Regions from separate parts of the Prevotella heparinolytica genome, predicted to be linked through region 2. Evidence: riboswitches for the same ligand, from Rfam matches in the RefSeq annotation. Region 2 holds a riboswitch; the other holds the start of a gene.
The links. A riboswitch is a leader RNA that binds a small molecule or an ion and turns the genes downstream of it on or off. The one in region 2 is predicted to bind cobalamin.
Positions count from the first base shown of each region.

Region 1: another riboswitch for cobalamin. It lies ahead of C3V43_RS04160 (TonB-dependent receptor); the one in region 2 lies ahead of C3V43_RS10200 (ribonucleoside-diphosphate reductase subunit alpha).

Region 1 covers NZ_CP027234.1:998,966-1,006,631, reverse strand. The annotation lists gene C3V43_RS04175 (threonine-phosphate decarboxylase) at 1-295, shown strand, start outside; gene cbiB (adenosylcobinamide-phosphate synthase CbiB) at 350-1,315, shown strand; gene C3V43_RS04165 (putative transporter) at 1,352-3,040, opposite strand; cobalamin riboswitch at 3,334-3,541, opposite strand; cobalamin riboswitch at 3,985-4,193, shown strand; gene C3V43_RS04160 (TonB-dependent receptor) at 4,324-6,684, shown strand; gene C3V43_RS04155 (DUF4374 domain-containing protein) at 6,750-7,666, shown strand, end outside.
Region 2 covers NZ_CP027234.1:2,515,593-2,523,258, forward strand. The annotation lists gene speA (biosynthetic arginine decarboxylase) at 1-677, shown strand, start outside; gene argB (acetylglutamate kinase) at 932-1,705, shown strand; gene C3V43_RS10170 (GFO_1088 family ECF-type sigma factor) at 1,808-2,317, shown strand; gene C3V43_RS10175 (PG0215 family putative anti-sigma factor) at 2,307-2,789, shown strand; gene C3V43_RS10180 (head GIN domain-containing protein) at 3,442-4,305, opposite strand; gene C3V43_RS10185 (YgjP family zinc-dependent metalloprotease) at 4,563-5,273, shown strand; gene C3V43_RS10190 (hypothetical protein) at 5,294-5,698, opposite strand; cobalamin riboswitch at 6,163-6,380, shown strand; gene C3V43_RS10200 (ribonucleoside-diphosphate reductase subunit alpha) at 6,451-7,666, shown strand, end outside.

The DNA.
Region 1 (7,666 bases), 1.5 Mb from region 2:
CGATGCTCCGGACGTTTCCACTTATCTGCAAGAAACGCGCCGTTTGCACGCTGCACTCCAAACTCTTGGAGGGCTTGAAGTGTGGGACACGGCAACCCACTTCATGCTGATACGCCTTCGTTCGGGCAAAGCCTCTGCCTTGAAAGATTTCCTTGCCGAAGCGCATGGCATCTTGATTCGCGATGCTTCCAATTTTGACGGACTGGACGAACGCTTCTTCCGCATAGCTACGCAAACACCCGAAGAGAACGATCGACTGGTGAAAGCGATAGAGCAATGGTTTGCCGAAGAATGAATCGATCCTGAAAAAGAGAATATAATTGAAGAAGAACCTCAATGCGTGTAGAAAATGGAAGAGTTATTGATTTTTTTAGGTATTTCCTTTAATTTGAATTTGCCTTTGCTCACAGCTTGGTTGGTCGATCGACTGTTGGGCGATCCGCTTTGGCTTCCACATCCCATAGTAGCTTTCGGCAAAGCTATCTCTTTTCTTGAGCATCGGATGAATCATGGTTCACATTTACGTCTGAAAGGAATGCTCGTCACGCTGTTTCTTGTAGTGGGTGTCTACTTGTTTACGCTGTTCCTGCTTCGCTTCAGTGCCCTCTATTCTTCGGGACTACTCCTAAGCCTACAAATCCTTTTGATATTCTATTGTCTGGCAGGCACTACCTTGATTCGTGAAGTCCGCATGGTATTCCGGGCTATGGATAGCTCTTTGGAGGAAGGAAGAACGCAAGTAGCCCGTATTGTAGGACGCGACACTTCCCGGCTCTCGGCACAAGAGGTACGTACGGCTGCCCTCGAAACGCTGGCCGAGAATCTCAGTGACGGGGTGGTAGCTCCTCTTTTCTGGTATCTGCTGCTGGGTGTTCCCGGCATGCTCGCCTATAAGATGGTGAATACATTGGACTCCATGATAGGCTATCGGAATGAACGTTACCGCCGCTTCGGCTGTTTTGCCGCCCGTCTGGACGATGTAGCCAATTACATTCCTGCCCGTCTGACCGCTTTTCTGATGGTACTTGTTGCCGGACGACTTTCTTTGCTTGCTTTCGTAGCTCGATATGGCAAGCAGCACGCCAGTCCCAACTCCGGCTATCCGGAAGCCGCTCTTGCAGGTATCTTGAACTGCCGTTTCGGAGGTCCTCACGATTATTTTGGCGAAGAAGTGTGGAAACCTTACATCGGAATCACCCCCCGAATGTTAACAACAGAAGATATGCGGCCGGCCATCCGTATCAACCGTCGCACGGAGGTTTTGATGATTCTGCTGGTATTCCTCTTCTCCACGTTGTTTTATTGGATTCATTGATGACAGATTCCCCTAAAACATTTAATTCAAACCTCCCTATCCCAATGCCAGTATCAGCATTTGCGCCGTGAGCACCCGCAAAAACATGGTCAACGGATAAACCGTGGCATATCCTACGGCAGGAGCATCGCAAGAGGTCAGTTCCGAAGAGTAGGCCAGTGCGGGCGGATTGGTATTCGAGCCGGAAAGCACACCGATGAGCGTAAAATAATTCAGCTTCCAGAAATAACGTCCCACCATACCGGCAATGAGCAGGGGGACTACTGTAATGATGGCTCCATAGGCAATCCATACATAACCTCCTTCATGGATAATGGTATCTACAAAACCTTTCCCTGCTCCGAGTCCCACGCACGCCAGAAAGAGTGAAATGCCTATTTCGCGTATCATCAGATTTGCGCTCATCGTAGTATAGGTTATCAGTTTGTAGCGCGGGCCGAAACGACTGATAAGGATGGAGACGATAAGCGGCCCTCCTGCCAGTCCCAGTTTCACGGGTTGCGGAATGCCGGGAAACATGAAGGGGATGCTTCCCAATATACAACCCAGTGCAATGCCCAAAAAGATGGGAATCAGATTTGGGTGGTTCAGGCGCTTCAGCGAGTTGCCCAGCACCTTCTCGGCATGCCCCATTGCAAGCTCGCTGCCCACAACCGTCACCCGGTCGCCCATCTGTAATTGCAGGTTCGGAGCAGCCACCAAGTCGACGCCCGAACGGTTCACACGCGTGATGCTGGCTCCGAAATTCTTGCGTATCTTCAGTTGCGCCAGCGACTTCCCGTTCAGTTCGGGCTTCGTGATAAGAAAACGGCGGGATATCAGTTTCTTGTCCACCTTCTCCCACTCCACCGTGATTCTTTTGCCCAGAAAGGCAATAATGGCCTCCACATCCTTGGGGTCGGCAATGAAGAGAATCTCATCCCCTACATGCAACACGGTGTCGGCACTTGCCAGTTCCGCTTCTCCGTTGCCTCCGTGATGGCGTATGCGGGAGATGACAAACGCGCGGTTCAGCAACGGTTTTGCCTCTTTTATCTTCTTGCCGTCTATGGCTTCATTGCGTATCTCCACAGAGACGGGGCTGACCGTCAGCTCCTGCTGATGTCCCAACCCGCACTCCGCTTCCGCCTCTTCCCTGCCCGCATCTATGCGAAACAGATATTTCAGCGCCAGCAGTGACAGGATGCACCCTATGACACCCAACGGATAGGCCACGGCATAGCCCAAAGCTATTTCGGGCGCATCTACTCCGGTCAGGTCGCTGTTGGCTTGTTGGGCGGCGCCCAGACCGGGAGTATTCGTCACTGCTCCGGACAGGATGCCGACCATTGTGGTAATGGGTATATCCGTAAGAAAATGAAGCAGGACGGTAGTCAGCACGCTGACGAAAACAGCCAGCACCGCCAGCATGTTCAGCGTAAGCCCACCTTTCCTGAAGGCGGAGAAAAAACCGGGTCCCACTTGCAGGCCGATGGAATATACAAAGAGAATCAGCCCGAATTCTTTCAGAAAGTGTAGCAGATGTTCGTTCAAATTCAAATTGAAATGTCCGAAAACAATGCCTACAAACAATATCCAAGTGACACCCAACGAAATGCCCGCCACTTTCACCTTTCCCAATATAATGCCGAAAGCGATGACAAGCGACAAAACAAGAACGGAATGTGCCACTCCGCCTCCCCAAAGATTGGGATAACCTTCAAAAAGATTCCTTAATAATTCCATAGTTGCTACATTGGTTATATAAATGGTAAAACAATCAATAATCGGGCTTTGAGATCTTTTTAAAAGTATCCCCACAGAAATCACTTCTCCGGGGATACGCACTTTACACATTGAAACAGCTATTTATATGGGCATATTGCCGTGTTTTAGCTTAGTCCGATACAACTGCCGGCACATACATGCCCCGACAATGCACTGCGTCATAGGCATACCTTGTCACAAGCATACCTCTTCCAGATCCGAATGTCGACTATTTGTTTTTTACGCGCTGTCTTCCTAATCCCACGAGCAAAGGCAGCATTTAACGAATGGCAGGTCTTCTGACTGACTCCTAATCTTGAAGCCTTCCCGATACATACAGCGCACGTATCAGTGGCAAAGGTTCTTTTCAAGATTTCAACAGAGCTTCACAGCAGCGGGACTGTCCGGGATTTGCACCCGATTCCCTTTTAATCCGAATGACGGAAACGTTCATCCGAAACCAATTCAGGCACAAAGATAATGGAAATCGGAAGCAATACAAAAAAACGGCCGTTTTTTTTCGAAAGCGACCGGCTCGTCTCATCGACAAAGGTTCCTTCATGCGTGTTTTTATCTATTTTATTTTACAAAACAGACGGAAACCCCGATGGCTTTCCAACACAACTTATTTCAGTCACTGAGTGAATGTGATTCAGTCGGCGACTGAAACCATTTGAGTCAGGGACTGAAACCATTTCAGTCGCCGACTGATTCCACCCCCTCTCAGAAGTACTTCTGAGAGGGGTAAAAGAAGAAACAGGAAAGACATAAAGCATCGACACGTCATGATAAAAAAACATGACTCATAGAGCATCTGTCGTAAAGCTATACAGGGCTATCCTGAAATCATGCCAAGAGCACCGCAATCAGAAGAAAGCATTAGTGAATTAAAAAAGAAAGCATCCGATAGTGTTTTTTTTCTTATCTTTGCTGCCGATTTTGGTTCGCATCCTCCATTCCATAAGAGAGAAATGCGATGAAAAGGGAATCAGGTGCAAATCCTGAACAGACCCGCTGCTGTAAGTCCTTTCGATATCTTTGAGTATTCTGCAAGCCACTGTCTTCAAAAAAGGGATGGGAAGGCATTCAAAGAGGGACAAGTCAGAAGACCTGCCAAGACGATATGGTTTTTGTGCTTTCGGGGGAATAAAGCCGCAAAACATCGAGTCGAGGTATTCCTACCTATATCGATACAAGGAATCTTTCTCTTTGTTTTTCTTCTCTCCGTGAAAGCAAGTTTACGAATGCTTAAAGGAATCGGAATGAGAATTACCGCATATCTGTCATTGATACTCATCATGCTGCTGCCTGCATATATGGCGGCGCAGAATAAAGCCACCCTGTCCGGGAAAGTTGCAGACCGGAACGGAACCCCCATCGCTCAAGCCACCATTGCCATCGAGGGAACAACGTCCGGAACTTATACGGACGACCGCGGCAGGTATTCACTGCAAGTGCCTCCGGGGAGACATACATTTGTCGTCTCTTTTTTGGGCTACCGCACCGTGAAGCAGTCGCTCGACATCCGGCAGGACAAAAGGCTCAATTTCACATTGCAGGAAAGTGCCGTGGCGCTGAACACCGTAGAAGTCTATGGCAAAACCCAAACGCAAAAAATCAAGGAAGGGGCTTTCACCGTCAATGCGCTCGACGTGAAATCAACGGTAAATTCGTTGAATAACCTTAATAATCTGGTGAACCGTACAACAGGCATCAAGGTCAGAGAGGAAGGCGGGGTCGGTTCGGATTTCGACCTCTCCATCAACGGGATGTCCGGCAATTCCATTCGCTATTTCTTGGACGGAATGCCGTTGGATGCAAAAGGAAGCGGTGTTTCATTGGCAAATTTGCCGGTCAATATCATCGACAGAATCGAAATATACAAAGGAGTGGTTCCGGCAGTTTTAGGAACCGACGCGTTGGGTGGCGCCATCCATATCATCACGAAGCAGGAAAAGAAACATTTTCTGGACGCTTCTTACAGCATCGGCTCTTTCCATAGCCACCGAGCCGATCTGAACGCGCAAATTGTAGAACCGAAGACGGGGCTTATCATCAGGTCCACCGTGGGTGTGAACTATTCGAAGAACGATTATCGGATGAAAAACGTAGAGATGCGCGACGAAAGCGGAGAAAACTTCATCATCGGCAACCCCAAACGTTTTCACGACGCCTACTTCTCTCTGTGGGGACAGATAGAAGCCGGAGTAACCGGAAAAAAATGGGCTGACGAGTTCTTCGTTTCCGCCTCTTACTCCAAAACAGACAAGGAATTGCAAACCGGCTCCGTACAGAATAAGGTGTACGGAATGGCCGAAAGAAAATCGGATGCATGGAACATAGCGGCACGCTACCGCAAACAACACTTCATCCTGAGAAACATGCAGTTGAGCGCCTCCCTCTCTCGCACTTGGGATCATTCTCTGACCGTCGACACCGCCTACCGCAAGTATTACTGGGATGGCGGCTACATCGTGACCCAGCGCAACGAGATTATGGGCAAACAACCTTCCATGCGCCATTACAAAAGACCTCTGACCATTGTGCGTACCAACCTCGATTATCGGCTGAACGACCGCCATAACCTAAACCTCAACTATCACCTGATCCGAATCGGAAACGACCGGTACGACGAAACGGACGAAGAATTCAAACCTTCAAACGATGTCGTGACCAAACACATCATAGCCCTTTCTTACAACCAACTGCTGTTTGATGGAAAAATGAGCAATGTGTTCTTTGTAAAAGATTATATCAACCACCCGAACATCCGACAGACCGACCAGCCCAGTGTCACAGGTTCCGGAAAAGTGCAAGGCGCCACCACCCGGAACTATATAGGTTACGGAGCCGGAACAAGGTATACCGTGGCCGAACCTTTGTCCGTCAAAGCATCCTACGAACACAGCGTAAGGTTGCCGGTGGCCCGCGAACTGCTTGGAAACGGCACTACCATCTATGCCAACGTAGCTTTGAAACCCGAAAGCAGCGACAACCTCAATGTCGCACTTTTCGGCACATGGCATCCCTATGCCGGACATACGGTTTATTACGAAGCCGGCGCTTTTCTGCGAAACGTAAACAACTATATCCAAACCACCATAACCGAAAAAGAGGGAACGATGCAATACACCAACGTTCCGGCAGTACATATCAAAGGGCTGGAAGGAGAAGTGCGCTATGACTGGCAGTCCAAGCTCCGGCTCGCCGCCAATATCAGCTATCAGGACGCACGCGATCAGCAAAAGCTGAAGAGCGACGGGAAACCCTCGGCCACCTACAACAACCGTGTGCCCAACCGCCCGTGGCTGTTCGGCAGCGCCGAAGCCTCTTATACTTTCAGCAATCCCTTGTTGCCTCACGGCAAGCTGCGCCTGAACTGTACTTATCAGTGGGTGCATTGGTATTTCCTTACTTGGGAAGCCTACGGAAGTCACGAAAACAAAGCCCGTATCCCCACCCAGCATATTTGTAACGCCGACGTCACTTACTCATGGAATCGCGGACGCTACAACATAGCCTTGGAATGCAGCAACTTCCTGAACCAGACAGCCTACGACAATTACAAGCTGCAAAAACCGGGACGAGCCTTTATGGCCAAGTTCAGGCTCTTCATCGAGTGATGCGGACAAACCATACCGAGCAGATAAATCAATAAATCGTTTAAACCAATAAAACAGTAAACAGTATGAAAAAGATCAGATTCTCACTTCTTGCCTTTATGGCAGCCGTGACAGTATTCTCATTCACAGCTTGCTCTGACGACAAACCGGAAGCCACTCCCGATGTACCGACAATCGACGAAGGAAAATATCACTTCGACCTCTTCGTCACTGTCGATAAACATGGCGGCATGAGCAGCAAAAACACGACGATTGTCAACAGCACTGCTTCGCTGGCTGCCGACAAGGGTGTCATCACCATCAAAAGAGAGGGAGCCGAACTCAACGACTTCTCCATGGAGTCCATCTCCAAAGGAAAATACTATTACCAGATTCCTTCCACTGCCGACCGCTTCGTGAAGTATCAAATCAAGAACAACTCCGTTCAAACCGTCAAAGAGCGTCCGTTCAAGACCAATACCTACAAAGTACGCTCATATACGCACGCGTGGCTGAACGACAACACACTCGTCATCATGTCCGCCAACGGAAAAGCCGACAAAATCATCTGGACCAAACTGAATACCGACGACATGAGCATATCGGGCGAAGGCACGCTGAAGCTCTCTCTGCCCGCATCCATTTTGGAGGGGGAAGAAACCAAGAAGTTCACCACATCGGGCATTCTTACCTATAATGAAAAGGCAGGCAAACTCTACTATTTCTACTTCGGAAAAAACGGAGCTTCAGGGGCAAGCGGCAAAGCCACCACAAACTTCTATACCGCCGTTCTCAATCCCGAAACAATGGCCGTAGAAAGCAACAAGATGAACACCAAAGCACACGAAATGGCAGGAAGCGCCTACGGAGAGCTGATGCAGAACTGCGTGATGTATGATGAAAACGGCAACCTCTATCTGGCTGCATTCAATAACATCGGCAAAGTGGAAGAGGGTTGTTTGCTGCGTATCAAGAAAGGCGAAAGCGACATCGACCCTACATA
Region 2 (7,666 bases):
TCTTCAGCCACGGCATTGTCGACCTGAACACGCGTGCGCAAATAGAAAAGCTCTATTGGAGCATCTGCCGCGAAATCAACACCATTGCCGGAAACATGAAGCACGTGCCCGAAGAGTTTCGCAAACTCAACAAGCTGCTTGCCGACAAATACTTCTGCAACTTCTCACTGTTCCAATCATTGCCCGACTCTTGGGCCATCGACCAGATGTTCCCCATCATGCCCATCCAACGGCTGGACGAACGTCCCGACCGCGAAGCCACCTTGCAGGACATGACTTGCGATTCGGACGGTAAGATTGCCAACTTCGTCACTTCGCGTTCCGATACCACCACGCTGCCTTTGCACTCGCTCCGCGACAAGGAAAACTACTATCTGGCCGTGTTCCTCGTAGGAGCCTATCAGGAGATTCTGGGCGATATGCACAACCTCTTCGGCGATACGAACGCCGTACACGTGTCTGTCAACTCCAAGGGCTACACCATCGACCAGCTGATTGACGGCGAAACTGTGGCCGAAGTGCTGGACTACGTGCAATATAACCCCAAGAAACTGGTGCGCACACTGGAAACGTGGGTTACGCAGTCCGTCAAGGAAGGCCGCATCTCGGTAGAGGAGGGCAAGGAATTCTTGTCCAACTACCGCTCCGGACTATACGGATACACGTATTTGGAATAGAACGGTTAGCGTATGGTGGTTAGCGGTTGGTGAGTGGGGCATCTGCAAAGCGAACCTGTTTCCAAAGAATACCTTCACTTACCAGTCACTAACCCCTAATCGTTAATCGCTGATGCATACGTTTTTTTTCTTCAAGAAACCGGAGCGTATACACCTTATTATATATGAGAACTGATTATCCGCATCGTGTCTGCGACTGTCTGCCGGAAGCCGGCACAAGGACATCTTGCGGATAATCGAATTATATGGAAGCAATGAAAGAGAAACTGACTGTTATCAAGGTAGGCGGCAAAATAGTGGAGGAGGAAGCCACCCTCCGTAAGTTGTTGGATGATTTTGCGGCTATCGGGGGGCATAAGCTATTGGTGCACGGAGGCGGACGTTCGGCCACCAAGCTGGCTGAAAGTCTGGGTATCGAAAGCCGTATGGTGAACGGCCGCCGCATCACCGATGCCGAAACCCTGAAAGTAGTGACGATGGTGTATGGCGGATTGGTGAACAAGAATATCGTGGCCGGTTTGCAGGCACGCGGCGTCAACGCATTGGGACTCACGGGAGCCGACATGGATGCCATCCGTTCCGTGAAGCGACCGGTGAAAGAGGTGGACTACGGCTTTGTGGGCGATGTGAAGCAAGTCAACGCCGTTTTGCTGGCCGACCTTATTTGCAAAGGCATCATTCCGGTGATGGCTCCGCTGACGCACGACGGCGAAGGCAACATGCTGAACACGAATGCCGACACCATTGCCGGAGAAATCGCCAAAGCCCTTGCTTCGCTGTTCGATGTCACCTTAGTGTTCTGCTTTGAAAAGAAAGGCGTGCTCCGCAATGAGAACGATGATGACAGCGTGATTCCACACATAACTCCCGACGAGTTCAAACAATATGTGGCCGAGGGAGTGATTCAAGGCGGCATGATTCCGAAGCTTGAAAATGCTTTCGAGGCAATTACCTCCGGGGTTTCCGAAGTAATCATCACTTCGGTTGCGGCTATCGGAGAAGAGGGAGGGACGAGGATGGTGCGTTAATGTACTTTCTTTTGGGCAAGCAAAAGAAAAAGTACATCAGAAGCAAAAAAAAATAGTATTTGCCTGTAACTTTCTGGATACTTAACCGTCAACTTATTAGAGATGCAAGAACTCAGCTTTCGTAATGATATTCTTCCGCTGAAAGACAAGCTCTTCCGGCTGGCTCTGCGAATCACGTTCGATAGGGCAGAAGCAGAGGATATTGTGCAAGAAACGCTGATAAGGGTTTGGAACAAGCGTGATGAATGGGCGCAGTTCGGTTCGGTCGAGGCTTACTGCCTGACAGTGGCAAAGAATCTGGCGATAGACCGGAGCGAGCGAAAGGATGCCCGCACCGTGGAACTCACCCCTGACATGGAGCAGCTCGCCGATGCATCGAACCCTTACGACAAGCTGGTGAATAAAGAACGGATGGCATTGATACACCGGTTGATGAACGAGCTTCCCGAAAAACAACGGCTGATTATGCAGCTCAGGGATGTCGAAGGCAAGAGTTATAAAGAAATAGCGGTTGTCCTGAACTTGACCGAGGAGCAGGTAAAAGTGAACCTCTTCAGGGCACGGCAAAAAGTAAAACAAAAGTTTATAGATACAGAAGGTTATGGACTCTAAATATATAGAACAACTCTTGAAGCGCTACTGGCAGTGCGAAACCTCCCTCGAAGAGGAAGCGCAACTGCGCGCTTTCTTCAGCGGAAGCGATGTTCCCGCACATCTGCTTCGATATAAAGAATTGTTCGTATACGAGCAACTTCAGCAGGAGGTGCACTTGGGCGAAGATTTCGATGCGCGGGTATTGGCCGAAATAGAAGTCCCGGTGGTCAAAGCAAAGCGTTTGACGCTGGCGGCACGCTTCATACCCTTGTTCAAGGCTGCTGCGGTAGTGGCGGCGATTCTTTCACTGGGCAATGTGATGCAACATTCATTCTTTTCCGATGTGAAGGAAGTGGCCTCGGCCGATACCATAGGTAAACAGATTTCCGCTCCCTCGGTGGCTCTTTCCGGAGAGACGACCGTTGCTAAGGAAAGTCAGGTGATAGACAGCCTGCGCCTTGTGGATAAGGAGAAGGAAATCAAAGAGTAGATATTTTTCTTTGCAATTATAAAATAATATTTTCATTTGCTTTAAACATAATATAGTTAGTGTGCTTTATTAAAACAAGTTGAGGCTGTGAAGTTTCAATTCTCTCAAAACATTTATAGTAACTAACTAAGATAGACGGGATACCGCGAGATGCGGTGTCCCTTTTATGTTTTCATGCACTTTCTCTCCATTGGGATGAAAAAACAAAAGGCTTCCTCACGGAAACCTTTTGCCATTCTCCATATTAGATGCTGTTTCTTAATATATACCTGAGTTCGATGTAAAAAGAGACTCCGCCTATACAAAAAACGCTCCCGGAGGCATTCCCGGAGGGGTCAATCAGTGGTGCCAAGTCTCGTATATGCGACGTGTGTGGTCTCGAATATGCGACGTGTGTAGTCTCGTATATGCGACGTGTGTGGTCTCGTATATGCGACGTTCAGCACCTCATATATGCGAGGAAAACGGCAAGATATATACAAGTATTTAACAGGCATATAACATCTTGTTTTATACCGAATTCAGGTTAATATATAGGTAATTTAAGAGAGATTTTTGTTTAGAAGCCTGTTCCTTTTAAGAGAATGTGTCGCAGAAAAGCCACCTGCACTGCTATTATCAGGCGCTGATTTCATGACCGTTATCCTCTTAATCAAAGCTTGTACAATCCTTTTTTCGGGTAGTCCAATTCCGGATTGCCTTTATAGCCTACGCTTCCACTGCCACTGGTGCGCACTTTCAGGAAGTCGGTGGCATGGCATTTGATGCTGCCCGAACCGGTTACATTGGCGGAAACCCTCTTGGCAACAAAATCGGATGCGAATAAGTCACCCGAACCAGTCACGCTGTATGCGGCCTCCGGGGTGCTTCCGTTCAGAATGACGGTGCCCGAACCTGCTACGGATACGCCGGCCGATACAGCCGTCACATTGTTCAGTTTCATGTCGCCTGAGCCGGCAATGGAGGTTTTGAGGTTATTGCAAGTGATGTTGCTGCTGTTGATGTCGCCCGAACCGGCGATGGAGATGCTGAGGTCTGTGCAGGAAATGTTATCTCCGCTGATGTTGCCCGAACCTGCCACGGAGATTTTGAGTTCATCTGTTTTCAGTCCGTTGGCCAGCTCCACATCTCCCGAACCTGCCACGGCAATTCCGTTCAATTTCTCTGCTGAAACGCTAATCTCCAGCTTGTCGTAGGTTACGCTTACATTCTTCTTAAAACCGATGTGAAGCGTATTGTCCTTCACATGGATGTCCAGCAGGTCTACGATGTTGTCCGAGGTGTATATCTTCACTTCCGGTTTGCCGGCTTTTTGCGTATAGGTGACATCCGGGCTGCCGGCTACGCTCAACTTGGTGAAGTTTTCCATCTTGATTTCTTTCGTCACGTAGTTTTTGCTGGCTTTTACGGTTTTCCCTTTGAAGAAACCTTTCGAATAATAACTGTGCTGTTGCGAACAGGCGGTGGTGCAGAAAGCCAAGAAAGCGATTGTAATGATTGTTGTTAAGCTCTTCATATTCGTTCTTTTTTTGATTTGGTATTCGTCTTTATTTGTTAGACGCGGCTCGTTTCGTAAAAGTTGCATGCAGATGCGTTTTTTTTGAATGGAACTTCGTCGGCATACTTGATTCAATTTTCATGCCATGATACTAAAGTGTTGTGTATTAGTGTGATACTTTTTTGAGGATGTGTCCGTTATCGGACATTCTGTTCGCTTTTAGCGGGCGAATACTTGTTTTTCCGGTCAAATCTTCGTTCTTTTGCCTTGTCATTATGGAACATAAGGAACACATATTGGAAGACAAGGAGTTCGGGCCTATGCTTATTCGTGTCAATGTCCGTGCGCGTCGTCTCATCTTTCGGACGAGGGAAGACGGTGTCCACGTCACGGTGCCTCCCGGAACGTCTCTTGCCGAGGTAAAGAGAGCTTTGGAGGAGCTTCGTCCGCGCCTGAGGGCTGCCGCCGGAGAGAAACAGAACCGCAAGTTGATAGATTTGGATTACCGTATCGATACGGAGTTCTTTAAGCTGGCTTTGGTGGCAGGGCAGAGGGCGCGTTTCCTGTCTCGTTCGGAGTTAGGCGAGATGCAGATTATCTGTCCGCCGGATGCGGATTTCTCGGACAGGAACCTGCAATCTTGGTTGCGCAAGGTGATTGAGGAGGCCCTGCGCCGTAATGCGAAGATTATTCTTCCTCCACGTCTGTATATGCTTTCCGTGAAGCACAACCTGCCTTATAAGAGTGTGAAGATTAACTCCAGCAGCGGGCGTTGGGGCAGTTGTTCCATGCGTGGCAACATCAATCTTTCCTATTATTTGGTTCTTCTTCCCAAGCATCTGATAGATTATGTATTGCTTCATGAGTTGGCGCATACCCGCGAAATGAACCACGGCGAACGCTTTTGGGCTTTATTGGACAAGCTGACGGAGGGCAAAGCGGAAGCCTTGCGCATGGAATTGAAGCAATACCGCACGGAGTTTTGACGTGTGCGTGCCTCAGGCTGTTAATGCTGCGTCTGCGACAGTTGTTTCACCTCTCCGTTCTCTTTCTCGAACCGGTAGTTGCCTCCCTTCTCGCTCAATTCAAACAGGGAGAGCCGGTCGGTGAGGTTGTCCACAATCATCAGCGCGCTCTGTTCGGCAAAGCGTTTCACTTCCATTTCAAACGGTTCTTCGGTGATTTTCAGCCTTGCCAGCAGGCTGTCGTTGACGAGCAGTGAGAGCGAATCTCCGGCAAATCCTTTGGTCAGTGTGATGGTGTATGTCTCTGTGAAGTTCCGTTCTTCGTTTTTCTGTTGTTGCAACCTCATGCTCATGTAAACGAAGATGACGACTACAAAAATCACGGCGAAAGCAAGGATGCCGTTACCTACCATAAACTGCTTGTTGGTGTTCAGACGGTGTGCCATAGTTGGAGTGTGTTTAGAGAATGCTGCAAATGTAGCGAATAAATTCGTACCGGCCGCTTTTTTGCCGGAGAATAGCGGATGGAAAAAGACGGGCGACGCGATTGCAAGAACGCTGTGTCTGTAACAATCGTTTACCGTTTGGTTTCTGTCTCCGGCAACGAGTCGGGAGAGTGGGAAAAAGACCGCCCAGAAGTACTTCTGAGAGGGGGTAGGATCAGTATACGACTGATGTGGCTTCAGTATACGACTGATCATACATCAGTATACGACTCATGTAGCCTCGATATGGGACTGAGCTTGCCTAACCTTCTTTTTTTGATTTTTTATGGTTGCACCGGAATCTGTTTTGGTATGATTTTTTGAAAAGAAAGATGTGCTTCGGGAAGCCTCCCGCTCATTTTCAAGTAACCGGCAGATGATGCTTTTTTAAGCAGTTTTAATAATGTAATAATTCCAATTTGTGCTATCTTTGTCCCTGAAATGGTTTCGGGCGGATTTTCCCTCCGTCCGGATTAAAAGGGAATCGGGTGGAAATCCCGAACAGTCCCGCTGCTGTGAAACTCCGTCTAAATTTCCGGCACAACCTGTTGCCACTGCATTCTTGAAAACTGCGTTTGAGATTGCGGGAAGGCGCCGGAAACGAGGAGCCAGTCAGAAGACCTGCCATTCTCGAAAAGCCGCTTCCGCTCGTGGGATTAGGGAACGGCGGCAAAAGTGTACGAGTATTTTTTATTCAAATCCAAAAACATCACATGCAGATAGTTAAAAGGAATGGGACTGTGGAGTCCTATAACAGAGAAAAAATAGCCATTGCCATACGCAAAAGTTTTGTCGGCACGGGCAAGGACATTACTGACGAAGCCCTCTGCGCCATTACCGATGAAGTGGAGCAGTTCCTGAACCGGAACGAAGACAAACGTGCGGTGGAGTGCATTCAGGACGAGGTAGAGCGCAGTTTGATGGAACACGGCTTCTATGCCGAGGCCAAAAGCTACATACTTTATCGCTGGCAACGCACCGAGCGGAGGAAAGCCCTCACACAGATTGTTGACGGAGCGAAAGACGAGACCGTGGCCCATGTGCTGAAAGAGATACAAAACGACTTTACGGGCAGTGAATACAGCCTGAACGTCTTGGCCGAGAAGTTCGCAGGTTTCTGCAAGCCCGACATGGCGGCCGAAGAACGGCTGGCGATGCTCATTAAGGCAGCCGTGGAACTCACCACGCAGGAAGCCCCCGACTGGGAGTTTATCGCCGCCCGGCTGCTCGGCTTCCGTATGGCGAAAGAGCTGAAAGCGCAGGCGGAGAGAACCGGCATTCAATCTTATTACGATAAACTGAGTTTCCTCACGGACGCGGCTTTGTACGGCAGTTACATTCTCGCCTCCTACTCGCGGCAGGAGATAGAAACGGCTTCCGGGTTTATCCGTCCCGAACGCGACAAGCTCTTCAACTATTCGGGGCTGGACTTGCTCTATAAGCGATACCTCATCCGCACACGCTCGGCGGAGCTGATGGAGTCGGTGCAGGAGATGTTTCTGGGCATCGCCTTGCATCTGGCCCTGCCCGAAAAGCACGACCGGCTGGAGTGGGTGAGGAAATTCTACGATATGCTGAGCCTGCTGGAAGTGACCATGGCAACGCCCACCCTTTCCAATGCCCGGAAGCCCTACCATCAGCTCTCCAGTTGTTTCATCGATACCGTGCCCGACAGCCTCGAAGGCATATACCGCAGCATCGACAACTTTGCCACCGTAAGCAAGTTCGGCGGCGGCATGGGCATGTACTTCGGCAAGGTGCGCGCCACGGGTGGAAACATCCGGGGTTTCAAAGGCGTGGCCGGAGGTGTCATCCGCTGGATGAAGCTGGTGAACGACACTGCCGTGGCCGTCGACCAATTGGGAATGCGGCAGGGTGCCGTGGCCGTCTACCTCGATGTTTGGCACAAAGACCTGCCCGAATTCTTGC